DNA from 4 places in the Kitasatospora sp. NPDC091207 genome. Region 4 is predicted to be linked to each of the others. Evidence: riboswitches for the same ligand, from Rfam matches in the RefSeq annotation. Region 4 holds a riboswitch; each other region holds the start of a gene.
The links. A riboswitch is a leader RNA that binds a small molecule or an ion and turns the genes downstream of it on or off. The one in region 4 is predicted to bind S-adenosylmethionine.

Region 1 (7,129 bases), on a different contig from region 4:
GGAGGGCCGGCAGTGGCGGACGGCCGGGGCCAAGGAGCGGGCGATCCGGGAGGAGCTGGGGCTCTCCGGCACGCGGTACTACCAGCTGCTGAACGCCCTGCTGGACCGGCCGGAGGCGCTGGCGCACGCGCCGGTGCTGGTGAACCGGCTGCGGCGGGTCCGCGAGGCCCGGCGGGCGGCCCGGTAGCCCCGGCCCGGTAGTGCCCGGGGCGGGTGCCCCGCCCGGGCCCGTTCGGCCCGCGCGGCCGTTCGGGCGCGCGCGGGAGGGTCGGGCCCGGGAGGCTGGGTAGGGTCCGGACATGGCTCTTGAGGAGATGGCGAAGCCGGGGACCGAGGCCGGGCGGACGGGGCTGGAGGCGATCCTCCGGGCGCCCCGGGAGGCGGTGGTGGCGCTCGACTTCGACGGCACGCTGGCACCGATCGTGGCGGATCCGGGCGAGGCACGGGCGCATCCGGGGGTGGCGGCCGCGCTGGCCGGGCTGGCCCCCGGGGTCGGGGCGATCGTGGTGGTGACCGGTCGGCCGGCGGCCCTGGCGGTGGAGTACGGGGGCCTCGCCGCCGTCGAGGGCCTGGTGGTGCTCGGGCACTACGGGGCCGAGCGCTGGGAGAACGGCGAGCTGACGGCCCCGCCGGCGCACCCCGGAGTGGCGGCGGCGCGGGCCGCGCTGGACGGCGCACTGGCGCGGGCGGGGGCGCCCGCGGGGACGTGGGTGGAGGACAAGGGGCGCTCGGTGGCCGTCCACACCCGGCGGACGGAGGCACCGGAGGAGGCGTTCGAGCTGCTGCGCGGGCCGGTGGCGGCGCTCGCCGCCGAGCACGGGCTGGTGGTGGAGCCGGGCCGGCTGGTGCTGGAGCTGCGCCCGCCGGGCGTGGACAAGGGGGCCGCGCTGACCGGCTTCCTGCGCGAGCGGGCTGCCCGGGCGGTGCTGTACGCGGGTGACGACCTCGGCGACGTGGCGGCCTTCGCGGCGGTGGAGAAGCTGCGGGGGGAGGGCCTGGCCGGCCTGCTGGTGTGCAGCGGGACGGTCGACGGCGACGCGCCGGTGCGCGAACTCGCCGACCGGGCCGACCTGGTGGTCGCGGGCCCGGCCGGCGTGGTGGAGCTGCTGGTGGCGCTCGGAGCGGCGCTCGGCGGCCGGTGACGCTCGGTGGTCGCCGCGCCGGCCGGTGACGCCGGCCGGCGCGGCGGCGGTCAGCCCAGGGCCGCCAGCTGATCGAGGAACCACTGCTGCGGCGGCAGCGCCGTCGCGGCGGCGGCGAGGCGCTTGGTGCGGTCGGCGCGCTCGCCGGCGGGCATGGTGAGCGCCGTGTGCAGGGCCTCGGCGGTGGCGATGACGTCGTAGGGGTTGACCGTCAGGGCGTCCTCGGCCAGCTCGGCGTGGGCGCCCGCCTCCCGGGAGAGCACCAGGGCGCAGCCCTGGTCGGAGACCACCGGGACTTCCTTGGCGACCAGGTTCATGCCGTCCCGGATCGGGTTCACCAGGGCGACGTCGGCCAGCCGGTAGGCCGCGAGCGAGCGCGGGAAGTCGTCGTCGACGTGCAGGATCAGCGGCTGCCAGCCGGGGGTGGCGAACTCCGCGTTGATCTCGGCGGCGAGCCGCTCGACCTCCGCGGTGTAGGCGCGGTACTCGGCGAGGTCGGTGCGGGAGGGGTAGGCGAAGGCGATGTGGACGACGTTGTCCCGCCATTCGGGGCGGGTGCGGAGCAGGTGCCGGTAGGCCTGGAAGCCGCGGACGATGTTCTTGCTCAGCTCGGTGCGGTCGACCCGCACGACGGTGCGGCGCCCGCCGACGGCCTCGCGCAGGGTGGCGAGGCGCTCGTCGACGTCCGGGCGGTGGGACCGTTCGCGCAGGAAGTCGGCGTCGGCCCCCAGGGCGTGGACGCCGAGCCGGGTGGTGCGGCCCGGGCCGGCCGGGGACCGGGGGAGGGTGACGGTGAGGGCGTCGCGGTCGACGGTGGCACCGAGGACGGCTTCGCAGCAGTCGGCGAAGGCGAGGGCCCAGCGGCGGGTGAGGAAGCCGGCCCGGTCGGCGCCCAGGATGCCGGTGAGCACGCTCGCGGCCACGTCGTCCGGCAGCAGCCGGAAGTACTCGGGCGGGGCCCACGGGGTGTGCGAGAAGTGGCCGATGCGCAGGTCGGGGCGGGCGGCCCGGAGCAGGGCCGGTGCCAGCGAGAGGTGGTAGTCCTGGATCAGCACCGCGGCCCCGGGCGCGGCCTCGGCGGCGAGGGCCTCGGCGAAGGCGGTGTTGTAGGCGGTGTAGGCCTGCCACTCGGCGCGGAACTCCGCGCCGAAGGACGGGGCCGTCGGGGTGGCGTAGAGCAGGTGGTGGACGAACCAGAGGGTCGAGTTGGCGACGCCGTTGTAGGCGCGGGCGAAGGTGTCCGGGTCGATGTCGAGCATCCGGACGGCCTGTCCGCCGACCTCGTGGCCGGCGCGGTCGAGGCGGCCGTCCGGGGCCTCCCGGGCGGCGCGGCGGTCGGCCTCGCCCAGTGCCGCGCAGACCCAGACGGCGTGCGGGTCGTCGATCGCGGAGAGCCCCGAGACCAGCCCGCCGCCGCCCCGGCGCAGGGTCAGGGTGCCGTCGTCCCCGGTGCTGAACGACACCGGTCCCCGGTTGGAGGCCACCAGTACGGCGGCGGAACCGGTCGCACTCGAACGTTCGGTCGTGAGATCGCCCATGGTTGGCATGTTGCCGTGGGTCCGGGTCGGCAAACCCCCACCGTGGTTTCCGGCCGTGGCCCCGGACCTAACCGAGGTGGCGGTTCGCGTACTCGGGGACGGTGTGCATCGGGGGCCGTTCCACGGCGGTGACCGGGTGGGTGTGGGCGGTGAAGGCGCGGGTCCGCGGGTCGCGGGTGAACTGGGTGAGCAGCGGGTGGACCAGGTCGGCCGAGGCCTTCAGCCGGTGGGTGCGGTCGAGGCGTTCCAGGGCGGTGCGGTAGATGGTGGCGGCCATCCGGCCGAGTGCCTGGCCGTCCTGGTGGCGGTGGTGGCGTACGCCCACGTCCACCTGGGCGAGGGCGTCCAGGCCGGCGAACTCCAGGGCGTCCACCAGGAGGCCGAGTTCGACGCCGTAGCCGGTGGGGAACGGCAGCCGTTCGAGGAGCGAGCGGCGGGCCGCGTACTCGCCGCCGAGCGGCTGCACGAAACCGGCGAGTTCCGGCCAGTGCAGATTGAGCAGGGGGCGGGCGACCAGCTCGGTGACCCGCCCGCCGCCGGAGGGGACGACGGCGGCGTCCGGGCCGCCCGACGCCACTTCGAGCGGGCGGTCGTACATGGCCTTGACCAGCTGGATGTCCGGCTCGGTGAGCAGCGGGCCGATGATGCCGGAGACGAACGCGGGGTCGAAGGACCGGAGGTCGGCGTCGACGAAGCAGACGATCTCGCCGCTGGTGACCAGCAGCGAGCGCCAGAGCACCTCGCCCTTGCCGGGGGCGGCGGGCAGCCGGGGCAGGATGTCGTCCCGGTGGACCACCCGGGCGCCCGCCCCGGCGGCCGCGGCGGCGGTGCCGTCCACGGATCCGGAGTCGACGACGACGAGCTCGTCGACCAGGGGCAGGCGTTCCATCAGCTCGCGGCGCACGGTGCGGACGATGTCGCCGACGGTGGCCTCCTCGTCCAGGGCGGGCAGCACCACGCTGACGGTGCCGGCCGGGCCCGCCGCCCGCTTGGCCTCCAGCAGGGCGCGCACCGGGCGGTCGGCCGCGCTCCACGAGCGGCGGCGCAGCCAGGACGCCGCCTTCGGGAGGAGCGCGGGAGTCGGTTCGGCGGGCACGGAGCACTCCTCGGCGGATCGGGGTGGGACGGGGCATCTCGCGTGGCGGACGGTCCCGTTCAGGGTTGACGCCTTCGGATACAGTCTTCGTACAGCGATCGGACCTTCGCACGCCGGGGTCACCGCTGAGCAGGACCACAACTTCACAGAGCTCATCCAGAGGGACTGAGGGAACGGCCCGTTGACGTCCCGGCAACCTTCTCGCACGGCAGGCTTCGGCCCCGGCGGGACAGGTGCCAATTCCGTCCTGTGGCGCGCCCGCGTCACGGGGAAGATGAGGAGAGAGGCCTCCGCCATCATGGCTATCGACACCGCCGCACCCGCCACCGTTGATCTCGGCCCCGCCGTCGCACTGTCCTGTCGGGAGTGCGGTACCCGGTTCCCGCTCGGTCCCAGCTTCGCCTGTGTGGAGTGTTTCGGGCCGCTGGAGATCGCCTACGACTTCGGCAGCGAGGGTGCGGAGGAGCTCCGCAAGCGGATCGAGGCCGGTCCGGCGTCGATCTGGCGCTACGCGCCGCTGCTGCCCGTCCCGGCCGATGTCGCCGGCAAGCCGAACCTCAACCCGGGGTGGACCCCGCTGGTGAAGGCGGACAACCTGGGCCGCGAGCTCGGCTTCACCGCCCAGCTGCACATCAAGGACGACTCGGGCAACCCGACGCACTCGTTCAAGGACCGCGTGGTCGCCTGTGCGATCGAGGCGGCGCGGGCGTTCGACTTCACCACCCTGTCCTGCTCCTCGACCGGCAACCTGGCCGGTGCGGTGGGCGCGGCGGCGGCGCGGGCCGGTTTCAAGTCCTGCGTGTTCATCCCGCACGACCTGGAGCAGGGCAAGGTCGTCATGGCCGGTGTCTACGGCGGCGAGCTGGTCGGCATCGAGGGCAACTACGACGACGTGAACCGCTTCTGCTCGGAGCTGATCGGGGACCCGGCCGGTGAGGGCTGGGGCTTCGTCAACGTCAACCTGCGCCCGTACTACGGCGAGGGCTCCAAGACGCTGGCGTACGAGATCTGCGAGCAGCTCGGCTGGCGGTTGCCGGAGCAGATCGTCATCCCGATCGCCTCGGGTTCGCAGCTGACGAAGATCGACAAGGGCCTGCAGGAGCTCATCAGGCTGGGCCTGGTCGAGGACCGCCCGTACCGGATCTTCGGTGCCCAGGCGGCGGGCTGCTCGCCGGTCTCGGCGGCCTTCAAGGCCGGCCAGGACGTGATCCGGCCGGTCAAGCCGGACACCATCGCCAAGTCGCTGGCGATCGGCAACCCGGCCGACGGCCCGTACGTGCTGGACATCGCGCGCCGCACCGGCGGGGCCGTCGAGGACGTCACCGACGTCGAGGTGGTGGCCGCGATCAAGCTGCTGGCCCGGACCGAGGGCATCTTCGCCGAGACCGCGGGCGGGGTGACCGTCGGCGTGCTGAAGAAGCTGGTGGAGACCGGGCAGCTGGATCCGGCCAAGGAGACCGTCGCGATCAACACCGGTGACGGCCTGAAGACGCTGGACGCCGTCTCCGACTCCGGGATGACCGCCGTCATCCGCCCGACGCTGGCCTCGTTCCGCGACGCCGGCCTCGCGTCCGCCTGACCCACCCGCAGCCCCGTCGTTCCGCCCGAGGAGACCCCCATGAGCGCCACCGTCCGCATCCCGACCATCCTGCGCACCTACACCGGCGGTGCCGCCGAGGTGGCCGCCGAGGGCGCCACCCTGGGCGACGTCATCGCCGACCTGGAGAAGAACCACGCCGGGATCGCCGCCCGGATCCTGGACGACGCCGGCAAGCTGCGCCGCTTCGTGAACGTCTACGTCAATGACGACGACGTCCGGTTCGCGGAGGGTCTGGCGACCGAGATCAAGGACGGCGCGAGCGTCTCGATCATTCCCGCGGTGGCCGGCGGCTGCTGATCCGTCCCTTTCCGACCTGGCCGTTCACCGGCCGGGCCGTTTCGACCAGGCCGTTCGCGCGTACGGAATTCCGTTCTTCGTACGCGCGGGCGGCCTGGTCGCATTCCGGCGGGAATATTTCCCGGTCCGGGGGAGTAGAGTGTCGCTTGTCCGGGAAGAGGGCCGCCCCCTCCCCCTCGCTCCGGTACTCGAATCCGTCCGCGCCCGCACCGCCGGTGTCTGTCCGGCCGCTGAGACCGGCGCCGGGGCCGTGACCGTGAAACATGTCAGGCCGATGTCAGAATTCTCGAAGGTATTTGAGTAATTCGTCCGCTATGTCCGGCGTGAAATGCCGATTTCCTCCCGCTTTGGCCCGCCCTGTCCCTCGGGGGGCCACCTGAATTCCCGGTGGTTGGCCCTGTTGCAGAGGGCGTCGATCCGGATACATTCAGCCGCGGTCGACGCAATCACCCGCTCACCGGATGCCTTCCGGTGGTCTCCGCGGAGGATCGCGGCGTGCACGGCTGCGCCCAGGGGGGGTTCCCCGGGCCGGCCTCAACCAGACCCGGGCCCGCGACCTGCGGGCGCGTGAAGGGCCAGCACAGCACTAGGGGAGTTCGGAATGGCTCAGGGCACCGTCAAGTGGTTCAACGCGGAGAAGGGCTACGGCTTCATCGCGGTCGACGGTGGTGCGGACGTCTTCGTCCACTACAGCGCGATCCAGATGGACGGCTACCGCACCCTTGAGGAGGGCCAGCGGGTCGAGTTCGAGATCTCTCAGGGGCAGAAGGGCCCGCAGGCGGACATGGTCCGCGCCGCGGTCTGACCTTTCCGACCCCAGGAGTTCGGCTCGGCCCTATCGGCTGGTGCGCCTCTTGCTTCACGACGGGCCCGTACGACACATGTCGTGCGGGCCCGTCGGCGTGTCCGGCGCGGGGTCCGGGGAGGGCCCCGGCGCTGCCCGGCGCGGGGCCGCCGCAGGGGCGCCGCAGGGGCGCCGGGAGGCCTGGGGCGGCCGCGCGGGGGCGGTCGGCGGGGGTGGGCGCGGCTCGCGGTTTGGGCGATTGGGCTTGCACTCGCCTACCCGGAGTGCTAATCATTGGCGTTAGCACTCACAGTGTGAGAGTGACAGCGGACCGGGTCGGTGAGGCCCCCGGGAGCGGTAGGGGAAAGGACCCCCGCACACCAGGGCCGTCCGTCGCGGGCACCCCTTGGTCCGAGCAGTCGACCGTGTCCCGGAGGACCACTTCTGATGGCCAAGATCATCGCCTTTGATGAGGAAGCTCGCCGCGGCCTTGAGCGTGGCATGAACCAGCTCGCCGACGCGGTGAAGGTCACGCTCGGCCCCAAGGGCCGCAACGTCGTGCTGGAGAAGAAGTGGGGCGCTCCCACGATCACCAACGACGGTGTCTCCATCGCCAAGGAGATCGAGCTCGAGGACCCCTACGAGAAGATCGGCGCGGAGCTCGTCAAGGAG
Region 2 (7,129 bases), on a different contig from region 4:
GCTGGCCTGCGGCAGGCTGCCCAGATCGGCCCGCTCGCTGCCGCGCGAGGCCCGGTCCGCCTGCTGCTGGGCGGCCTTCAGCGCCGCCCGGTCCGCCGCGCTCAGCGAGTTCAGGAGGTCCTGAGCCTCCTTGAGCTTCTTGTTGACCTCCGCCTTGGACTGGTTCAGGTCCTTGGTGGTGTTGTCCAGGGAGGCCAGGATCGCGGCCGCCTCCGCCTTCTGCTGGTCCAGCCGGCGCTGCTGGTCCTGCAGGCCCTTGAGCGCGTCGGCCTGGCTGGAACTGGCCTGCTGGACGCTGGACGCCTTGTCCAGGTAGCCGGACGGGTCGGAGGAGAGCATCAGCTGGACGGACGGGTCGATGCCGCCGGTGCGGTACTGCGCACCCGCCACCTCGGCCAGCCCGGCCTGGAGCTGGGTCATCTGGTCCTGGCCGCGGGCCACCTGGTCCTGGAGCTGGTCCGACTGCTTGCGCAGCTGGTCGGCCCGCTCCTTGGCGCCGTTGTACTTCTCGGTGGCCTGCTCGGCCTCCTCCTGCAGCTGGTCGATCTGCGCCTTCACGTCCTCCTTCTTGGGGGACGGACTCGGCGCGGCGTGCGCGGCGACCTGGGCGGAGAGGGCGACCGCGGTCGCCGCGGCAGCGGTGAGCACGGAGACCCGCGCGCGGCTCGGCTGCTTGGGACGGCGGTGGGTGGCCAAGGGACCGGCTCCTTCTTCCAACGGACTCACCCGATTGGGTGAGAATCCGGAAAATAGGTTTGACGCCAGACCCTAGTGAAGATCCACGCTTTGCGCCACTCCCCCAATGGCGTGAACCTCCGCCCGCGGCCATGACTTCACCGGATCCTCACAACCCCGCAAACCGGGCGCTGACCAGGCGTCACTCCGGCCTGGCCAGCGCCCGGTCGAGGTCAGGGCCGGGCCAACCGGTTCAGCAGCAGCACGGAAGCCACGGGGCGCGCACCGGCCTTCCGCACGCCCTCCGCGACCTCCCGGTCGGCGGAGACCACCACCACCGGCCGCCCCTGCGGCTCGGCCCGCACCAGCCGGCGGATCAGCTCGTCCGCCGTCTCACCGGTCCGGCTGAACCGCACCCGGACCCCGCGCGGCGGCGCCATGATCACCGGCACGTCGAGGTCCTGCCCGTCGAACACACAGGTGACCTCCGCCTGCGTGCGCTGGGCCAGCATCGCCAGCCCGCCCAGCAGGCGGATCCGCTGCTGCTCCAGCGGCAGCGCCGGATAGCCGGTCTTGGTCACGTTGTAGCCGTCCACCACCAGATGGACCTGCGGGATCGCCAGCAACTGGTCGAGCAGCGCCGGATCGTCCTCGGCCAGCCCGCGCCGCGCCACGTCGTGCGGCGAGGCCGAACCCGGCACCACCGCCTCCACCAGGTCGGCCGGACGGATCTGCGACACCGGCAGGGCCAGCTCCCGCTGCAGCCCCTGCGCCGACTGCAGCACGGTGTCCAGCAGCAGCCGCAGCCTCATGTCCTCGACGCTGCGCCCCTCGCGGGCCGAACGGCGGCCCTGCTCGGCGGCGTTCTCCAGCTCGGAGATCCGGTGCCGCAGCCGCCGCGCCTCGCTCTCGGCGGCGCCGCGCTCGGTGGCCGCCTGCGACCTCAGCGCCTCCAGCTCCCCGGTCACCCGGCGGGTCTCGGCCTGCGCCCGACGGGTGTCGCTCTCCAGCGAACGCACCTTCTTGCGCAGCGACTCCGCCTCCTTGCGGACGTCCTCCGACTCGGCCCGCTGCCGGTCCAGGTCGGCCCGGGCCGCGGCGCGCACCTCGGCCAGCTCCGCCTGCAGCTTCTCCGCCAGCCGGCTCGCCTCGGCCGCCGCGCCCTCGGCACCGGCCCGCTCGGCCTCCTCGCCCGCCTCGGTGACCAGCCGGCTCCAGCCCGCCGAACGCACCAGGTACGCGGCGGCCGCCACGTCCATCGGATCGGCGGCGCCCGGCACGGTGCCCGACTCCAGCGCCCTGACCAGGTCGGGCTGCCCGAGCCGCAGCCGCTCCGCTATCCGCACCCGGAACGCCGGCTCGGACTCCAGCGCCGCGGCCAGCGCGGTCGCGGCGTACTTGGCCCGGCGCGCCGGGGTGAACTTGGCGTACGGGCGCAGCGTCTGCGGCAACTCCCCGATCGGCAGCCCGCCGAGCGCGTCGGCGGCCAGGCCCACCACACGCCGGCGCACCCCCTCGGGCAGCGGCCGGTCGAGCTTCTCCGCGGCGCGGCCTGCCGCCGGCTCCTCACCGCCGGCGCCGCCGGACTCCTCACCGGCGGCCTCCTCGGCGGGGGCGCCGGTGCCGGGCGCGGCAGCCCCGACCGCGTCCGGCGCCTGCGCGTCCACAGCGGGCTGCCGCCCCTGCGGTCCGGCGGGCTCCTTCGCTGCGTCCACCACGTCCTCGGCTCCGATCCTCGTCCAGCGGGGCACGGCCGTCGGCCGCACCCCTGGTCGTCACGCTCCGTGCGCTCTGTCTGTATTGTCCCGCGCGGCGGACGGCCGTGCCGCGCACCGTCCGCCGCGGGGGGCGGGCATCAAGCCTGCTCGGCCGCCTCGGCGCCCGGACGGGCCACCAGCTCGACCTGGTCCACCGCGTTGCACCAGCGGCAGCGCACCGACTCGACGGTCTCGCTGTGCACCTCGGTCTCCTCCACCTTGGACTCGCCGGCCAGGTCGAAGTGCAGGAACTCGGTCACCCGGGCGGTACGGGTGACATCGAAGCGGGTCAGGTTGCCGCACAGCGTGCAGCGCCAACGCGTCTCTGCGGTCAGGGCGGGGACGGTCATCGGGGGTCCTCTCGGGTGGTCCCTGGGTGGGCTCAGGCGCTCCCCCCGGAGCCCCGGCATCGGCGGCGGGAGGCGGGAATGCCCGGCCCAAGCCTATTGCCTGGGGCAACCACCCCGGCCACCGGTCACAGCGATCGCGGGGGTGGTCCACCTGCCGTACAGCGCGGTGTCGCCGGCACCGGACGGAGGGATGCTTGGTCGCATGGCGATCCCGGTCCTCGACCACACCGGTGCGCGGGGCGGCCGCCCGGCCGCACCCGTCCCGGCCGTCAGCTACGCGCTGATCGCGCTCAACGTCCTGGTGTTCCTGCTCGGCCCGGCGGCCGGCCTCAACCCGTTCTACGGCCGGGGGCAGGACCGGGTCTGCGCGGAGCAGCGCTACGAGCAACGCTGGGGCGCCGTCCCGGCCGAGCTGCTGGCCGGGCGCCCGCTGAGCGCCGAGCAGCTGGCCGAGGCCCCCGATCCGGTGCCGGGCTGCCCGGCCGCCCCGACCCCGGGCAAGCACCCGGCCCTGTCGGTCCTCAGCGGTCTCTTCCTGCACGCCGGCTGGCTGCACCTGCTGGGCAACCTGCTCTTCCTCCAGGTCTTCGGCCCCACGGTCGAGGAACGCCTGGGCCGGGCCCGGTTCGCCCTCTTCTACCTGGCGGCCGGCTCGCTGGCCACGTACGGCTTCGCGCTGGCCGAGGCGCACTCGCCGGACTCGACCAGGGTGCTGATCGGCGCCTCGGGGGCGATCGCCGCCGTGCTCGGCGCCTACCTGCGGCTGCATCCGCGCGCCCGGGTGACCACGCTCGTCCCGCTGCTGCTCTTCCTGCCGCTGCGCTTCCCGGCCTGGCTGGTGCTCGGCCTCTGGTTCGCGCTCCAGTGGTGGTCGGTGCACGCGGCCGGGCCCGGCGTCGCCTACCTGGTCCATGTGATCGGCTTCTCGGCGGGGTTCCTGTACGCCTGCACGCTGGCCACCCGCCCCTCGCGACGGCCCGGCTGACGCCCGATACCCTGGCGACACCTCACAAAGGAGCCCGAACAGTGATCACCGCCATCGTCCTGATCAAGACCAGCGTCGACCGCATCCCGGAGATCGCCGAGGCGATCGCGGCCATCGAGGGCGTCAGCGAGGTCTACTCGGTGACCGGCGGCTACGACCTGGTCGCGATGGTGCGGGTGCGCCGGCACGACGACCTGGCCGAGGTGATCCCCGGCCGGCTGAACAAGGTCCCGGGCGTGGCCCACACCGAGACCCAGATCGCCTTCCGCACCTACTCCCAGCACGACCTGGAGACCGCCTTCGCGCTCGGCCTGGGCGAGTAGCCCCTCCCCCGCTCAGCCCTCGCGCCGGCCCCTGTCGACCTGCACGGTGGCGACGCAGCGGCCGCCCTCGTTGCGGTAGTTCCAGGCCGCGCCGTCCGTGACCAGCTCGCGGACGGCGGTCAGGAACCGGTCGATGTGCTCGTCCGGGGTGCCCGCGCCGAAGCTGACCCGGATCGCGTTCAGGCTGCGCTCCCCCGGCAGCGACGCCTCCGGCGCGCCGCACTCGGACGGCGCCACGTCCTCGTCGCCGAGCAGGGTGCGCACCAGCGGGTGGGCGCAGAACAGGCCGTCGCGCACCCCGATGCCGTACTCGGCGGAGAGCGCGGCCGAGAAGTGCGAGCTGTTCCAGCCCTGGACGACGAAGGAGAGCACGCCCACCCGGGCCGAGTCCGCGCCGAACAGGTTCAGCACCCGCACCTGCGGGACCTCCGCCAGACCGGCCGTCAGCCGGGCGATCAGCTGCTGCTCGCGGGCCTCCAGCGCGTCGAAGCCGGCTTCGGTCAGCGCCCGGCAGGCCGAGGCGATGGAGTAGGCGCCGATCACGTTCGGCGAACCGGCCTCGTGCCGGGCCGGGCCGGTGTGCCATTGCACGGCCACCGAGCCGTCGGCCTCCCGGGCCACCGTACGGGTGGCGCCGCCGCCGGCCAGGTACGGCTCGGCCTCGTCCAGCCAGTCGGCCCGGCCGGCCAGCACGCCGGCGCCGAACGGCGCGTAGATCTTGTGCCCCGAGAACGCGATCCAGTCCACGCCCAGCTCGCGCACCGAGACCCGGTGGTGCGGGGCGAGCTGCGCGGCGTCCAGCACCACGCGGGCCCCGTGCCGGTGGGCGGTCTCGGTCAGCTCGGCGACCGGCCACAGCTCGCCGGTGACGTTGGAGGCACCGGTGACGCAGAGCAGCTTGGGGCCCTCGGGGGCCTCGGCCAGCGCGGCGTCCAGGGCGGCGACCGCCTCGGCCCGCGAGCGCGGGGCGCGCAGGTAGGTGACGCTCAGGCCGGCGTGGCGCCAGGGCAGCAGCGAGGCGTGGTGCTCGGTCTCGAAGGCGAAGACCCGGGTACCGGCCGGCACGGCACCGGCCAGCAGGTTGAGCGAGTCGGTGGTGGCCCGGGTGAAGACCACCTGGTCGCCCTCGCGCAGGTCGAGGAAGTCCGCGACGGTGCGGCGGCTCTGCTCGAAGAGGTCGGTGGAGAGCTGGGAGAGGTAGCCGGCGCCGCGGTGCACGCTGCCGTAGTAGGGGGCGTAGGCGGCGACGTCGTCCCAGACCCGCTTCAGTGCCGGGGAGCTGGCGGCGTAGTCGAGCGCGGCGTAGGTGACCTTGTCACCGTTGACCAGCGGGACCTCGACGTCGTGGCCGAGAACGGGGAGCGGGGCGCAGGTTTCGGTGGCGACGGACATGGGAGTGCACTCCTTCGACGGGTAAGGACCCCGGAGTGCGTGTCAGCCGGCGTCCGCGCTTGTCGCGCGGACGGATTGCCGCGAGACCCGGTCCTCACCCAGGGCACCCCGCCACGGACGGAGGGTTGCCGGACAGCCAGCTGGGGCTTTGCACTGTCACTCATGACCTGGCGAAGACTCTAGGTCGCGTCCGCCGGGTGGTCAAACAGGTGTCCACGATCCGGGCTGTGTTGTCGCCCGCTCGCCTCCGGGCCGCTCTCGTCCGGTGCCGACGGTCGGCGCTCCAACGCCGCTCGTTCCTCGCGGCGTCCTCGCTTCTCCCTTTCGGCACCGGCGCGGCCCTTCGGCTCGGGGCGGAGTCGGTCGGGGCCGGGGTCAGAGCCGGTGGCCGGGGTTCGGGCGCCGGGTCGGGACCGGGGCTCAGGCGCCGGGGCCGGAGGCGGGGTTCAGGCACCAGCGCCGCGGTTCGGACGCCGAGGTCGGGATCTCGGGTTCGGGCGCCGGGGTCGGGATCTCGGGTCCAGGGCCGGGGGCCGGCGGGCGGGGCGGCGGGGCGGGTGTTCGCTCGGCTGCCGCGGTCCGTGGGGTACGCGAAGGGCCCGCGGGGCGTCCCCGCGGGCCCGGCCGGCGTCTCACGCCTTGGCGGTGGCCTCCGCCCAACGCCGCAGCAGGTCCTGCGCGGCACCCGAGTCGATGGCGGCCGCGGCCCGTTCCATCCCGGCCGCCAGCTGCTCGGTGAGCGGCGCGTCGGTGAGGTCCAGCGCCACCAGCGCCGTCGCCGTGTTCATCAGGACGGCGTCCCGCACCGGCCCGCGCTCCCCGGCCAGCAGCCGGCGGGCGACGTCCGCGTTGAAGGCCGGGTCCCCGCCGCGCAGCGCCTCGATGCCGACCAGTTCGACGCCGACGTCACGCGGGTCGAAGGAGGTCTCGGTGACCTCGCCGTCGCGCACGATCCAGACCCGCGAGGTGGTGGTGACGGTCAGCTCGTCCAGGCCGTCGTCGCCGCGGAAGACCAGCGCGGTGGAACCGCGCCGGGCCAGCACCCCGGCGATCAGGGAGGCCAGCCTGGTGTCGAAGCAGCCGATCGCGTGCGCGGTCACCTTGGCCGGGTTGGTCAGCGGGCCGAGGGTGTTGAACGCGGTCGGCACCCCGAGGCCGCTGCGGGCGGGGGCGGTGTGCCGCATCGCGGGGTGGAACTTGGCCGCGAAGCAGAAGGTCAGCCCGACCTCCTCGGCCACCTCGGCGACCCGCCGGGCCGAGAGGTCCAGACTGACGCCGAGCTTCTCCAGCACGTCCGAGGAGCCGCTCGCCGAGGAGGCGGCCCGGTTGCCGTGCTTGACCACCTTGGCGCCGGCCGCCGCCGCGACGATCGCCGACATGGTGGAGATGTTGACGGTCTTCGCCCGGTCGCCGCCGGTGCCCACGATGTCCACCGCCGGGCCGGGGATGGAGAGCGGTTCGGCGTGCGCGTACATCGAGTCCACCAGGCCGACGATCTCGTCGACCGTCTCGCCCTTGGCCCGCAGGGCGACCATGAAGCCGGCCATCTGCACGGCGGAGGCCTCGCCGCTCATGATCCGGTCCATCGCCCAGGCGGTGTCCGCCCGGTCCAGGTCCTCGCCCCGCAACAGCGCCGAGAGGATGTCC
Region 3 (7,129 bases), on a different contig from region 4:
ACCCGGTCGGCGAGGTCCGCGACCACGCCCATGTTGTGGGTGATCAGCAGGACGGCCGTGCCGAAGTCGGTCCGGCAGCGGTGGAGCAGTTCGAGGATCTCGGCCTGCACCGTGACGTCCAGCGCCGTCGTCGGCTCGTCGGCCACGATCAGCCGGGTGCCGAGAGCCAGCGCCATCGCGATGACGGCTCGCTGCTTCTGCCCGCCGGACAGCTGGTGCGGGTAGTGGTCCACCCGAACGGCCGGCTCCGGTATGCCGACCTGCCCCAGCATGTCGATCGCCCGGGCGCGCCGCCGCGCCCGTGAGCCGCCCCCGTGGGCCCGCAGCCCCTCGGCAAGCTGCCAGCCGATGGTGAACACCGGGTTCAACGCGGTGGACGGCTCCTGGAACACCATCGCGGCGTGGGAGCCGCGCAGGGCACGCAGCCGGGCGGGGGAGGCCGTCAGCACGTCCTCGACGGGCTCGGCCGCGCCGTCCCCCAGCAGCACCCGTCCGCCGGTGGACGCCGTCGCGGGCAGGAGGCCGAGGACCGCCTTGGCGGTCACCGTCTTGCCGCTGCCGCTCTCGCCGACCAGGGCGAGCACCTCACCGGGCGCCACCGACAGGGTGACCCCGCGTACGGCGGGCGCCCGCCCGCCGTCGGTGCCGAACGCGATGTGCAGGTCCTCGATCCGCAGCAGGTCAGTCATCGCCGGGGCCTCCGTCCGGTACGGGCTGGGTGAGGGGCCGCCCTTCGCCGGGCCGGCGGCGCAGCCTCGGGTCGGCCAGGTCGGTGAGGCTCTCGCCGAGCAGGGTCGTCCCGAGCACGGTGAGGACGATCGCGAGCCCGGGCGCGAGCGCCGTCCACCAGATCCCCGACGTGACGTCCGCGACCGAGCGGTTGAGGTCGTAGCCCCATTCGGCGGCCGAGTTGGGCTCGATCCCGAAGCCGAGGAAGCCCAGGCCCGCCAGTGTGAGGATGGCCTCCGAGGCGTTGATGGTGAGGAGCAGCGGCAGGGTGCGCACCGAGTTCCGCAGGACGTGCCGGAACATGATCCGCCACATGCCGGTACCGATCACCCGGGCCGCCTCGACGAAGGGCTCGGCCTTCACCCGGGCCACTTCGGCCCGTACCACCCGGAAGTACTGCGGGACGAAGGCCACGGCGACCGAACAGGCCGCCGCGCCCAGGCCGCCGGCCAGGCTCGACCGGCCGCCGCTGATCACGATCGACATGATGATCGCCAGCAGCAGCGAGGGGAACGCGTACATCGCGTCGGCGAGCCCCACCAGCAACCGGTCCAGCCGGCCGCCGAGGTAGCCGGAGACGAGACCGAGCAGGACGCCCGCGACCACCGAGAGCAGCAGGGTGACGGCGATGATCCCCAGCGCCGTCCGGGTGCCCCAGAGCGTCCGGGACAGCACGTCGTACCCGGCGACGGTGGTGCCCAGCGGGTGAGCGGCACTCGGGTGCTGCTGCGAACCGAACAGCTCCTCACCGCTGCGCAGTTGGGCGTAGCCGTAGGGCGCGAGCAGCGGGGCGAGGAGGGCCGCGAGCAGGAAGAGGCCGGTCAGCGCCGCCCCGGTCAGCAGCATGACGCGTTGCAGCCCGACGCTGCCGCGCACCCCGGCGGGCAGCGGGAGCCACCGTCGGCGTGGTGCGACGCCCCGGCGGGCGAGCAGGTGGTTCACCACTCAGTACCTCACTCGGGGATCGATCAGCGCCGCGACGACGTCGACCAGGAAGTTGGTCAGGGCGACGACCACGGCGAAGACCGCCACGATCCCCTGCACCGCGGCGAAGTCGCGGACCGTCAGATAGTGGGCGAGCTCGAAGCCGAGGCCCTTCCATTCGAAGGTGGTCTCGGTGAGCACCGCCCCGCCGAGCAGCCCCGCGATCTGCAGACCGAGGACGGTGACGACGGGGACCAGGGCCGGCCGGGTGGCGTGCCTGGTCACCAGCCGCAGCGGACCGACCCCGCGGGAGCGAGCCGCCTCCACGTAGTCGGCGGACAGCGTCCCGATCAGGTTCGTCCGGACCAGCCGCAGCAGCACCCCGGCGACCAGCAGGCCGAGTGCCAGGCCGGGCAGCACCGCGTGCCGCAGCACGTCGGCGACCGCCGACAGGTCGCCGCTGCGGACCGCGTCGACCAGGTACAGCCCGGTGGTGCCGGTCTGGTCCTGCAGTTCCAGCTGGACGTCGATACTCGCCCGGCCCGAGGCCGGGAACCAGTCCAGCCAGATCGCGAAGACCAGTTTCAGCAACAGCCCGAAGAAGAAGACCGGGGTGGCGTAGGTGAGGATCGCGAACAGCCGCAGCGCGACATCGGGCGCGCGGTCCCGGTAGGAGGCGGCCACCATGCCCAGCGGCAGGCCGACCGCCAGCGCGACCAGCAGCGCGACGGCGGACAGCTCGACGGTCGCGGCGCCGTAGGTCCGCAGCACCTGCGACACCGCCTGGTTGTCGGTGGCCGTCGTGCCGAAGTCCCCGGTGAACACGGCCCGCAGGTAGTCGAGGTACTGGGTGAGCAGCGGCTGGTCGTAGCCCGCCCGGTGCAGTCTGTCCTGCAGTTGGGCCGGGGTCAGCCGGTCGCCGAAGGCGGTGGTGATCGGGTCGCCGGTGGCGCGCATCAGGAAGAAGACGACGCTGACCAGGACGAGCACGGTCGGGACGATGAGGAGGAAGCGGACGACCAGGTAGCGGGCGAGGCCGTACCCGGCGGCGCCGCCGGCCGAGCCGACGGCGCCGGAGGTGTCCTGCGGGTGAGCGGTCACTTCTTCGAGAGCTCCGCCCAGCGGAACTGGTACGCGCTGGTGAGCTTCTCCGGCACACCCTCGATCCCGGCCCGGGTGACGATCGCGGTGGAGCCCTGGAGCAGCGGCAGCAGCGGCAACGCGGCAGCGGTCGCGTCCTGCGCCTGCTGGATCAGCGCGGTGCGCTTGGCCGCGTCGGTCTCGGTCTCCTCCTGCTTGATCAGCGCCCGCACGGCGGGGTCGGCGTAGCCGTTGTTCACCCAGTTGTTCTCGGCGTAGAAGGAGGAGAGGTAGTTGTCGGCGTCGAGGTAGTCCGCGTACCAGCCGAGCTGGTACAGCGGGTACTGGTCGGCGACGCGCTCCTTGCCGTACTGGGCCCAGGCGGTGGACTGCAGCTCCACCTTGAACAGGCCGGTGGCCTCCAACTGGGTCTTGATCAACGCGTACTCGTCCGCCGACGACGAGCCGTAGTGGTCGGGGTTGTACTGCAGGTTCAGGGTGACCGGGGTGCTCACGCCCGCCGCCGAGAGCCGCTGCGCCGCCGCGGCCTTGTCCGGCCCGCCCTTCTTGTCGCCGTAGAGCGACGTGAGGGAGGGGGTGGCGCCGGTGATGCCGTCGGGGACGGAGCTGTAGAGCGGCTGGAAGGTGTTCTTGTAGACCTGCGAGGCGAGCTGGGACCGGTCGATCGAGTCGGCGACCGCCTGACGGACCGCCAGGGCCTTGGCCGGGGCGGCCTGTTGGGTGGCTGAACCGAAGGGCTGGGTCTTGAGGTTGAAGACGATGAACCGGATGCCGTTGCCGGATCCGGTGTGCACCGCGATGCCCTGCTTGCCGGCCAGGTCCTGGAGGTCGGTGATCGGCAGGGTGCGGTAGACCACGTCGATGGTGCCCTGCTGGACGTCGAGCTTGAGATTGCCGGCGTCCGTGTAGTACTTGAGCTGCACGTTCTTGGTCTTCGGGGTGCCGAGCTGCCCCTGGTAGACGGTGTTCGCGGTGAAGGAGACCAACGCGTTCTTCTCGTAGCTGCGGATCGCGTAGGGGCCGCTCCAGGGCTTGCCCGCGACAACGGCCGCGTCGTCGAGGACCTTGTCCGCGGGGAACACCTCCTCGTCCACGACATAGCCGGCCGCGGTGGAGAGGACCTGCGGGAACAGCGTGTCATTGGCCGACTTGAGGGTGAAGACCACCGTGTCCCGGTCCGGCGCCGCCACCGAGAGGAGGTTGTAGAGCAGCGAGGAGGGACCGTTCTTGTCCGCGATCGCCAACTGCCGGTCGAAGCTGAACTTGACGTCGGAGGAGGTCAGTTCGTGCCCGTTGGCGAATGTGAGGCCCGGCTTCAGCGTGACCGTCCAGGTGGTGGGGCCGGTCAGCGCGATCGCGGACGCGAGGTCCGGCGACACGTCCGACGAGCCGTTCCTGGCGCTGAGCAGGGTCGCGTAGACCTCGCTCTCGATCGTCCCCGACCCCGCGTCCCAGGAGCCGGCCGGATCGAGGCCGGTCACCTGGTCGGTGGTGCCGATGGTGACGGCCTTCGCCGCCGCGCCGCTGGTGCCGCCGGCCGTCCGGGAACTGGTGCAGGCCGTCAGGGCCACCACCGCCGCCGTGCCGAGGGCGATGACGGCGAGGCTGTGTCCGGCCGAGCCGGTTCCGGTGCTGCTGGTGAGAGATGACATGGGAATTCCCTGCTTCCGCACGCGTGTTGGACGCGAGTGCGCCGGCCCCGGGGCCGCTCCCGGGGCCGCTCCCCTGGCCTGGGGCCTGGGGTTCGGCCCGGGATTCGGGGCCTGGGGTGTGTGGCCGTACCCGGGATCGGTTCGGGGCGGCGCGCATCGCGAAGAGGTCGATCACTGGACCGGTCCGGCCGGGCGGCCGTCCGGTGGTCAGCGACGACAGAGCGCGCTGGAGACCAACAGCAGGTCGATGTGGCGGCGGCTGAACAGCCCTGCCATGTCGGCCTCCTGGTCTTGGCTCCGGACCATGACCGGAGCGATCGCGCTTGCGGAACGGGACGTCCACCGAGCCTTCACCTGGAGCACCCCACCGCGTCAGGGGGTTGCCGTCCGGCCAGCCAGGGCTTGAACACCGGAACTCGTGGCGCGCTGGAACCGTAGATCAACAAAAGTGCCCGCGTCAATGGCTGTTGAGGTCCGGTCAGGAGATCGGCGGTCGGGCTCGGCCTCGGGTCGGTGTCCGGCGGGGCCGGGTCCTGGCTGCTCAGCGCGTCGCACCAAGGCCGTCGCGGATGTCACGAGCACCGTCGCGGGTGTCACGCCGGTCACGCGTGTCACGGCTGTACCGGGACCGGCCGCCTTTCGGCCGCGGGCCCGCGTCGGCTGCGGCTGCGCGGGCTGCGGCAGCGGCTGGGGGCTCGGGGGCGCCTTCTCCGTGCCCGCCGTCCGGCCGAGCCGCTTGCGGCCGCGCACGACCAGGGTGGTGTCCACCAGCGCGCCGGCGGCGGCCTGGAAGGCACGGGCGGAGCAGGCGTTCAGCTCCTCCAGGGTGCGACGGTTCGATTGACCGAGGATGTCGCGGCTGCCGGAGGGGAGAGCGCGGTGACGAACGGCCGGCTCGCGACCGAGCGCCCGCAGGGCCTCCGCGCGCTCACGCGGCGCGACGGCGAGCCGGAAGCGTGACCCGACGGGGAACCCAGGACTCGGGTTCCACCCCGGAGCCGCGGGTGCAGGACGTGGCAGGACACCACGCGGGCGAGCCGGCGGCGGGCGGCGGTCTCCCCGACCCGCGGTTCGCGGGCCGGCCGGGTCATCGACATCCGGGCGTCGCCCCGCCCAGGGCGACGAGCTGCTCGTCCAGCTCGTCGACGGGCAGCGGCTCCGGCAGCGGGCGGCCCTCCACGACCGCGCGGCGCAGCGTGGTGGGCTCGCCGTCGAAGGGGCGCGCGGTCTCCCGCCTGGTCCCCACCCTCCACCCCACGATCGGCCACGGCGCCGGCGACACCGTCATGCACCACCCCGACCTCACCCGGTACGGCACCAACGCCGAGGCCGACCGCGCCGTCCTCAACGGCGGCCTGGCGATGGCGTGGACGGCGATCACCCTCGCGAGCCGCGAGACCCACCGGGCGTCGCTGGTGGAGCGGCTGGGCCGGCGGCCTCGCGGCGCGGACCTCGGCCGACTCGGAACCAGGGCTGGTCGGGGCCGGGGCTGATCCGGCCGCTGCCGCTCCGCCGGGCGGACCGTTCGGGTGAACGGTCTGCCCGGCGGAGTCGGTCGGGACCGGCCGGAGTCGGGCAAGGCCGCGCGGGGTGCCCAGCCCCAGCCCGCCCCGGCTCCCGGACGCGCTACGGGCGCTCCACCGGGGCGGTCCAGTCCGGCAGGCTCGCGCCCGGCTCGGTGAAGGTGGAGAAGTCCGTGGTGCCGGTGAACGCCTTCTGCTGGTAGAGATCACGGGCGTAGGCCCACAGGTGCGGGTACTCGGCGAGGCCGGGGCTGATGGCACGGGCGTGGTTGGTCCCCACGTCGAAGCGCGCCAGCGTCACCCAGAGCCGCACGTCCGCCTCGGTCAGCCGGTCGCCCAGCAGGTAGCGGCTGGTGGCGAGCCGGGTGTCCAGCTCCGCGAAGGTCTCCAGCAGCGTGGCACGGGCCGCGAGGGCGGCCTCCCCGGCCCCCGCCGCCACACCCGCGCCCTGGTTGACGGCCGGGCCCAGCCGGGCGTCCAGCGCCTCGATCTCGGCCCGGAGGTCCTCCGGGTAGGCGTCCGCGCCGTTCCCCCACTGACCGAACTGCGTCGCCAGGTCGATGCCGATGGTCCGGAAGTCGTTGCTGACCACCCGGCCGGTCTGCCGGTCCCAGAGCGTCGGCACCGAGATGTGCCCGTCGAAACCGGGCTCGGTCCGCTCGTACGCGTCCCGCAGCAGGGTGAACCCGTTGACCGGGTCCGCCCCGTGGGTCTCCCGGAAGGCCCAGCCCCGGCCGTCACGCCGACCGTCGACGTAGGACACCGAGACGACGTCCTCCAGCCCGTTGAGCGCGCGCTGGATGGTGGTGCGCTGCGCCCAGGGGCAGAACCAGCCCGCGTAGAGGTGGTACCGGCCGGGCTCGGCGAGGTAGCCGCTGCTGCCGTCAGCGGTGATCCGCCCGGTGAAGCGGTACAGCGGACGCTCGTCGCCGGGCACCCTGGTGATCCGGTACTCGCCGTGGACGGCGGTGTCGGCGGGGCTGGCGTAGTTCACGGTCTGGCTCACATCGAACTCCTTGAAAGAGGTGAAACGGTGCGGTGCTGGTCCGGGGCGGTGATGGTGCGGTCGTACTGGTGCCGTGGTGAGGTCACGGACGGGCGGCGGTCACGCGCGGTGCTCCCCGTCCGGGACCCGCAGGCCCAGGAAGGTGACCTGCCGGCGCAGCCGGAACCCGAGCGACTCGTACAGCCGGATCGCCG
Region 4 (7,129 bases):
CAGGACGACGGCGACGCTGGCGCAGGCGGCCAGCGTGGTGCGGGTGCGGACGGAGCGGGGTGCCAGCCGCTTGACCAGCGGGGCGACGCGGGGGTGCCGGGTCAGCCGGTGCAGCAGCGCGCGGGCGCGGCGGCGCACGGCGCGGACGGTCCGGCCGGCGGGGGTCGGCTCAGCCACCGTCGGCCGCCAGGCGGTAGCCGGCGCCGCGGACGGTCTGCACCGCCGCGCGTCCGAAGGGCGTGTCGATCTTGCGCCGCAGGGCGCTGACATGGACTTCGACGGTGTTGGGATCGCTGTCGGGACCGCTGTCCCAGACCTGTTCGAGGATCTCCCGTTTGGAGACGGCCTCGCCGGCCCGGCGCGCGAGGTGGTCGAGGACGGCGAACTCGCGGGGGGTGAGCGGGACCGGGGTGCCGGCGCGGGTGCAGGTGCGGGCGGCGGAGTCGACCACCAGGTCGCCCAGGACGGTGCGCCGGGGCGCGCGGCTGCCGATGCGGCGGGCGAGGGCCTTCAGCCGGGCCACCAGGACGACGAAGGAGAACGGCTTGGACAGGTAGTCGTCCGCGCCGGTGTCCAGGGCCTCGGCCTCGTCCCACTCGCCGTCCTTGGCGGTCAGCATCAGGATGCCGGCGTCGCTGCCGGCGGCCCGCAGGCGTGCGCAGACCCGGTAGCCGTTGAGCCCGGGCAGCATGATGTCCAGCACGATCACGTCGTAGGAGTGGTCCGTCGCGCGGGCGAGGCCGGAGAGCCCGTCGTGGGTGATGTCGACGGTGAATCCCTCCGCCGTCAGCCCGTGCTGCAGCGCCAGGGCCAGTCGCCGCTCGTCCTCCACCACCAGTACACGCATGCCCCCAGGGTGGCAGGTCGCCGGGGCGGCCCGCTGAAGCCGTCTTCAGGTCTTCAGCGCTCCTTCAGCAACGCCCGGTCATGCTGACCCCGTCGTCCGGGCGCAGGGCCCGGACCGTGGCACAGGATCGGGGTGGGCGCGGTGAGCGAGCCCGTCGAAGGTACGGAACCGCAGGCGCGGCCGGGCGGCAAGGGCTTCCGCGACGGGCTGCGCGGGCGGCGGTGGCTGCGCGGGCGGCCGGCCCGCTGGGCCGCGGCCGGCGCGGCAGCGGTGGTGGTGCTCGGCGGCGGCGCGGCCGCGGTGGCCGTCCACCACGAGGGCGAGGGGCACGGCAAGCACGCGGTGGCGGCCGAGGACGGTCACCAGGGGCACGGCGGCCGCGGCGGTGAGGGCCGCGGTCACGAGGGGCAGGACGGGCGCAAGGACGGCCGCAAGGGCGAGGGGCGCGACGGCGGGCGCGGGGACGGGCACGGCGGACAGGCCGCGCCCGCGCCGCTGCCGTCGGTGGAGGCGGCCGACGCGGCCGCCAAGGCCCTGTCCGGGGTCGCCGGCGGCAAGGTCGAGTCGCTGACCACCGTCGCCGAGCAGGGCGGCGGCCGGGCCTGGCGGGCCGTGGTGGTCGGCCCGGACGGTGTCCGGCACGCGGTGACCGTGGACGGGGCGACCGGCACGATCACCGGCAACACGGTCCTGGGCGGCTGAACCATCGGGTCGGCGCGGCCGGGCCGCGCCTCGGGAAAGGAGCGCCGTCGTCTTGGGCGCCAGCACGACAATGACACGCGCGGCCGGCCGCCGCGCCCGGCCCGGCCGGCCGGTGTGGAACAAGGTCCCGCAGGTGACGGCCGCGTTCTGGGTGGTCAAGATCCTCACCACCGGGATGGGTGAGACCACCTCCGACTACCTCGCCCGCACGATGGGGCCGATCCCGGCGGTCGGCTCGGCGGGCCTGCTGCTGGCGGCGGTGCTGTTCGCCCAGGCGCGCACCCGCCGCCATGTGCCGGCGGTCTACTGGGCGGCGGTGGTCATGGTGAGCGTGTTCGGCACCATGGCCGCCGACGTCGCCCATGTCGCCCTCGGGGTGCCGTACGCGGTGTCCGCGCCGGTCTTCGCCGTGGCCCTGGCCCTGGTGTTCCGGCTGTGGCGCCGGACGGAGGGCACGCTCGCGGTCGAGACGGTCTCCGGTGGGCGGCCCGAGCTCTTCTACTGGTCGGCCGTCATGGCGACCTTCGCGCTCGGCACGGCCGTCGGCGATCTGACCGCGGCCACCTTCGGCTGGGGGTACCTGACCTCCGGGCTGGTCTTCGCCGCGCTGATCGCCGTGCCCGCACTCGGTCACCGGCTGGCGCGGATGCCGTCCGTGCTCGCCTTCTGGTGGGCCTACGTGCTGACCCGCCCGCTCGGCGCCTGCTTCGCCGACTGGGCCGGCGTCAGCCGTGAGCGCGGCGGCCTCGGCCTCGGCACCGGTCCGGTGAGCCTGGCGCTCGGCGTCGTGATCACGGCCGCCGTGGTGGTGCTGGCGGTCGGTGCGCGGCGCTCGCCGCGCGGTCCGAAGGGGTGCGAGGCCTGATCCGCACCCGGGCCGGGCGGGCCCGGCCCGCTCGTCCTCCCGGACGGCCGCGCGCGTGGTTCCCCAGGACGGGGGACCACGCGCGCGGCCGTTCCGGCCGTCCGGGGCGGGTGGTCTCCGAGCGGAGGGCCCTCCCGGCGAGACCGGACGGACCGGCGAGCTGACTCGTGGACCTCGGGACGGCGGTCAGCCACCCGGTGTCCTGTCGCGCGGCCGCCGGGCTGCCGGGCGTTCAGGCCGGGCCGGCGCCCCCCGTGTCGCGGGCGGCGACCGAGCGGAGGTGGTCGTCGAAGAACCGCCGGGGGTCGCCGCCCATCCGGGCGAGCATCACCAGGGCGGACAGGGCCACGTCGCAGGTCTCCTTGCGGACGTCGTCCCAGTCGTGCGAATAGCCCTTGCGGGGGTTGGCGCCGAGTGCCCCGATGACGGCCTCGGCGACCTCTCCGGCCTCTTCCTGGAGCTTGAGGGCCTGCACCGTCCACCGCTGCTCGTCGCTCCGGTCGAAGTGTGAATCGAGCTTTGCGGCAAGGGAGTTGACAATCATCCAGGTCTCTTCCATGGAGCAGGATCCTGCCCCTGTTCGATGGGGTCGATCAAGCCGGGCGGTTCCCGGCGAGCCCGGGTCATTTCGATTTCCCGCCGGGCTGCCGGTGTCCCGCCGCCGGACCTCGGCCCGGTGGAGCCCGCCGGCCTGTTGGGGGCCGGTCGGCTGACCGGCCCCCGGGGGTCCGGTGTGGCGTGCCGGCCGGGTGGGCCGCCGGCCCTATGGTCCGTATACGAATGATGGACTCCGGGGAGCCGGCGCGATGGACGGGGTGCGGGGGTCCGACGTCGGGCAGCTGTTCGCCGGCCGGCCCGCGAACCTCACGTCCCGTCACGAGACCGATGAACGCCGGCACCTCGACGCCTCGACACCTCAAGGAACGGAGCGCCACATGCGCCTTCGCCCGATGCTCACCGTCTCCCTCGCCTGTGCTCTGCCGCTGACCGGCGTCGCGGTCGCGGGAGACGCGGTCGCCCGGCCGGTGAAGACCACACTCGTCAGCGCCGACGAGTGCCCGGACGCACCGGCGGACCCCCATCCGGAGCGGTACTACTGCGGACAGCGCCGCCTCGGGCCCGCCGCCCTGCCGAACACGGATCCGGTCGCCGTCATGCTGAGGGGCTATCAGCGCTTCGGCGGGCTCAGCGCCAAGAACTTCGTGAAGCTGTACGCCGACCCGAGCCCGGAGAAGGTCTGGGTGTACCCGCCCGACCGCGGCTTCCAACAGGTCAACGGCGTGGTCGACAAGACGCTGTGGACGGTGCCGGCCGGCACCAAGCTGGACCGCTTCGGCGCGCTCCACGGCGGCTACTTCGCCGATCCCGGCACACCGTTCGTCCAGCGCTCGGTGACGCCGGACGCGCTCAACGGCGACGCGAACGAGGACGGCAGGAGCTACCACTGCCTGGTCGTCCTGAAGCCGTTCGACGTCTGGCGGGGGCACACCGCGGCCGCCTTCGCGATGCCCGGTGGCGGGGTGCAGGAGTGGCTCGACAAGGACCGGAAGCCCAAGGAGCTCGGCGACAAGGAGTACAAGATCAACGTCCTCGTCGACGAGAGGTACCTCGACATCGTCGCCGACGACGAGTGCGCGGTGACGCCCACCGGAGCCTGACGGTCGAGCGCGGCGACGGCGCGGACGGCGGCACGCGGGTGCCGCGCCGTCCGCGCCGAACGCGTGCTCTCGCACCGGGCGGGTACCGGTCGGGCGAGCGGTCCGGGGAGCACGTCCCGCGGCCGAGGGTGGGGGGCGGTTTGGAGGGTGGTTGGGGGGATCTTGTAAAGTTCCACGCGAATCATCCAGAGGGGTGGAGGGACCGGCCCTACGAAGCCCCGGCAACTCCCCGGTCGACCCGGCGTCCGAAGTACGCCGCACCGACCGGGAGCAGTGCCAACTCCGGCCTGTCGCCAATGTGGCGCGGGAAAGATGAGGAGACACGGTGCTCTCAGTGCTGTCCTTCGTCCGGGCGCTTCCCGTCCCGGTCCTTCCGCGTACCCGTCTCGTGCCCGGCGCAGGCAATCCGCCGACCCCTTCGGCCCGCCCTCGCTGACCACCCCCCCGGCTCCCCGCACGGAGCCTCCGTGAGCGGATCCCACCCGCTGCTCACGGGATTTGAGACGGAGTACCCATTCATGGAAAACACGAGCGGCGTCGGTGTGCTCGACAAGGTCACCTCGATCCTCGGCACCCTGGAGGCCGGTCCCGCCACCTTGGCCGGCCTCGTCGCGTCCACCGGCCTGGCGCGGCCCACCGCCCACCGGCTCGCCGTCGCACTCGAACAGCACCGCCTGGTCGCCAGGGACCTGCAGGGCCGGTTCATCCTCGGCCCCCGGCTCTCCGAGCTGTCGGCGGCCGCCGGTGAGGACCGCCTGCTGGGCGCCGCCGGCCCGATCCTCGCCCAGCTGCGCGATGTCACCGGTGAGAGCGCCCAGCTGTACCGCCGGCAGGGCGACATCCGGATCTGCGTGGCCGCCGCCGAGCGGCTCTCCGGCCTGCGCGACACCGTGCCGGTGGGGATCACCCTCCCCATGAAGGTCGGCTCCGCCGCCCAGATCCTGCTCGCCTGGGAGGAGCCCGAGCGGCTCCACCGCGGGTTGCAGGGCGCCCGTTTCACCGCCACCGCCCTCAGCGGTGTGCGGCGCCGCGGCTGGGCGCAGTCCATCGGCGAACGCGAGGTCGGGGTCGCGTCCGTCTCCGCGCCCGTCCGCGGCCCGTCCGACCGGGTGGTGGCCGCGGTCTCCGTCTCCGGCCCGATCGAACGGCTCACCCGGCACCCCGGTGCCCAGCTCTCCCGGGCCGTCACCGAGGCGGCCCACCGCCTCACCGAGGCCCTGTGCCACCCCTGACCGGCCGGTTCCCCGCGCCGGCCTGACCGGCCGGCGCTCCCGCTGTCCGGCGCTACGAGCCGGGCAGCGGCAGCGGCCGGACGGTCAGGATCTGCTCGGCGTGGCCCACCGGGCCGTCGAGGTCGTGCAGCACGGAGCTGGTGCGGCCGTGGCCGGCCGGTCCGAAACTGACGGTGGTGTCCAGGCCGGTCCACGGCCCCCGGGGCTGCCGGTGGAAGTGGACGGTCAGGTCGAGGTTGGGGAACATCCACGCGGTGGGCGGCTGCTGCACGGCGATCCCGTTGGCGGCGTCCACCAGGGCGAGGTAGGAGGCGAGCGGGGTGCTGGGCTCGCCGGCGACCAGCGACAGCCGGCTGGAGATCCAGGCGACGGAGCGGCCCGGCCGGGCCGCGGCCCGGCGGACCTCGACGGAGGAGACGAAGCCGCCGTCCCACTGCGCGCTCATGTCCCACGGCGCGACGGCCTCGGGAGGGGAGATCCGCTCGTGGGGGCTGTCGGCGACCGCGCCGGTGTCGCCCACGGCGAGCAGCCAGGCCCGGGCCCGGACCACGGCGCGGTCGCCGATGAGGACGACGGCCTCGACCAGTTCGATGGTGCGGCCCGGCCGCACGCTCTCCACCCTGATCTCGCACTCGTCGAGGGCGATCGGCCCGAGGATGTCGTAGCTGATCCGCGCCAGGGCCAGCCCGTCGTCCGGACGTGCGGCGCGGAACCGGTCGATCGCGTGGGCGACGAGGCCCGCCAGCGGGCTGAAGTGCTGTTCCCCGCTGTGCCAGGCGCCGCCGGCGTGGGCCGTGGGCTTGTAGCGGTGCTCGTCCGTCCGCTGGTAGTAGCTGTCGGGCGCGACGGTGCCGGTGGTCACGGGGGCGGTTCTCCTCGGGTGGACGACAACGCGCGGGACGCGGCGGGACGGTCCGGTGGGTGCCCGCGCCGAGGAAGATCGTAGGGGGCCGAACGGTCGGGGAGCCGAAAGGGTGAGGGACACCACACCGACGCGCGGCCGCCGGGCCGGGCGGCCGCGCGTGAGGGGCCCCGGCCCGTGCCGACCCGTGACCCGTGCCGACCTGTGACCCGTGCCGACCTCCGGAGCCGTGCCCGAGCGGGTCACTCGATGGGGGTCCCACAACGGGCGGCGGCGGCCGCGGCGACGGAGGCTGGCGTGGACGTTGACCGCGTGTCGTGAGGGTGGTGCCCGGGTGAGGGTGGTCGTTGATCTCAATCGTTGCCAGGGGTACGCGCAGTGCGCCTTCCTCGCGCCCGACGTCTTCCGGATGCACGGGGACGAGGCGCTGCTCTACACCCCCCGGGCCGGGAGCGAGCAGCGGGAGCGTCTCGCCCGGGCGGTCGCGGCGTGCCCGGTGCAGGCGATCCTCGTCGACGACGGTGACCGGGAGCGGAGCGCGCCCGCCGGCGGCGGGGGAGCAGGCGGCCACGGAGGCGGTGGCCGGTGAACGGCGACGCCTGGCTGGACCGCTTCTGCTACCCGTTCCCGGTGACGGTGATCTGCCGCCTCCTGGGCGTCCCCCGCGAGGACGAGAGCCGCTTCCACGGCTGGGCCGACGTCCTCGTCTCCGCCCTCGACCCGCAGCCCGGCCAGGACGTCACCGACCGCGACCGCGTCGCCCAGCAGGCCCGGATCGAACTCGGCCTCTACCTGAACGGGCTGATCGAGGAGCGCCGCAAGGCGCCCGGCGACGACATGCTCTCCCAACTCGCCACCGGCGAGGGCCCCGAGGGCCGGATGAGCGGCATGGAAGTGCTCAGCACCGCCGCCCTCCTGCTCATCGCCGGCCACGAGACGACCGTCAACCTGATCACCAACGGC

Region 1: it holds a riboswitch for S-adenosylmethionine, as region 4 does, so the genes downstream of both, thrC (threonine synthase) here and ACIQTO_RS32695 (IclR family transcriptional regulator) in region 4, are expected to answer to the same signal.
Region 2: it holds a riboswitch for S-adenosylmethionine, as region 4 does, so the genes downstream of both, ACIQTO_RS06700 (aminotransferase class V-fold PLP-dependent enzyme) here and ACIQTO_RS32695 (IclR family transcriptional regulator) in region 4, are expected to answer to the same signal.
Region 3: it holds a riboswitch for S-adenosylmethionine, as region 4 does, so the genes downstream of both, ACIQTO_RS17355 (ABC transporter substrate-binding protein) here and ACIQTO_RS32695 (IclR family transcriptional regulator) in region 4, are expected to answer to the same signal.

The regions. Positions count from the first base shown of each region.
Region 1 is NZ_JBIVVS010000007.1:3,197-10,325, forward strand. It holds gene ACIQTO_RS14540 (DUF3263 domain-containing protein) at 1-187, shown strand, start outside; gene otsB (trehalose-phosphatase) at 300-1,142, shown strand; gene ACIQTO_RS14550 (trehalose-6-phosphate synthase) at 1,193-2,680, opposite strand; gene ACIQTO_RS14555 (glucosyl-3-phosphoglycerate synthase) at 2,748-3,776, opposite strand; SAM riboswitch class I at 3,926-4,057, shown strand; gene thrC (threonine synthase) at 4,075-5,355, shown strand; gene ACIQTO_RS14565 (ubiquitin-like small modifier protein 1) at 5,395-5,673, shown strand; gene ACIQTO_RS14570 (cold-shock protein) at 6,275-6,478, shown strand; gene groL (chaperonin GroEL) at 6,905-7,129, shown strand, end outside.
Region 2 is NZ_JBIVVS010000002.1:450,608-457,736, forward strand. It holds gene ACIQTO_RS06675 (NlpC/P60 family protein) at 1-696, opposite strand, end outside; gene ACIQTO_RS06680 (NYN domain-containing protein) at 909-2,393, opposite strand; gene ACIQTO_RS06685 (hypothetical protein) at 2,531-2,782, opposite strand; gene ACIQTO_RS06690 (rhomboid family intramembrane serine protease) at 2,985-3,767, shown strand; gene ACIQTO_RS06695 (Lrp/AsnC ligand binding domain-containing protein) at 3,809-4,090, shown strand; gene ACIQTO_RS06700 (aminotransferase class V-fold PLP-dependent enzyme) at 4,103-5,482, opposite strand; SAM riboswitch class IV at 5,533-5,650, opposite strand; gene trpD (anthranilate phosphoribosyltransferase) at 6,115-7,129, opposite strand, start outside.
Region 3 is NZ_JBIVVS010000009.1:70,273-77,401, reverse strand. It holds gene ACIQTO_RS17370 (dipeptide ABC transporter ATP-binding protein) at 1-689, opposite strand, end outside; gene ACIQTO_RS17365 (ABC transporter permease) at 682-1,674, opposite strand; gene ACIQTO_RS17360 (ABC transporter permease) at 1,675-2,754, opposite strand; gene ACIQTO_RS17355 (ABC transporter substrate-binding protein) at 2,751-4,406, opposite strand; SAM riboswitch class IV at 4,721-4,830, opposite strand; gene ACIQTO_RS17350 (hypothetical protein) at 5,494-5,652, opposite strand; gene ACIQTO_RS17345 (hypothetical protein) at 5,693-5,899, shown strand; gene ACIQTO_RS17340 (glutathione S-transferase C-terminal domain-containing protein) at 6,033-6,935, opposite strand; gene ACIQTO_RS17335 (GNAT family N-acetyltransferase) at 7,035-7,129, opposite strand, start outside.
Region 4 is NZ_JBIVVS010000029.1:7,307-14,435, forward strand. It holds gene ACIQTO_RS32665 (sensor histidine kinase) at 1-177, opposite strand, end outside; gene ACIQTO_RS32670 (response regulator transcription factor) at 170-847, opposite strand; gene ACIQTO_RS32675 (hypothetical protein) at 989-1,549, shown strand; gene ACIQTO_RS32680 (hypothetical protein) at 1,620-2,414, shown strand; gene ACIQTO_RS32685 (MazG-like family protein) at 2,647-2,973, opposite strand; gene ACIQTO_RS32690 (TNT domain-containing protein) at 3,350-4,072, shown strand; SAM riboswitch class I at 4,251-4,391, shown strand; gene ACIQTO_RS32695 (IclR family transcriptional regulator) at 4,591-5,304, shown strand; gene ACIQTO_RS32700 (thioesterase family protein) at 5,357-6,166, opposite strand; gene ACIQTO_RS32705 (ferredoxin) at 6,501-6,755, shown strand; partial or broken gene ACIQTO_RS32710 (cytochrome P450) at 6,770-7,129, shown strand, end outside.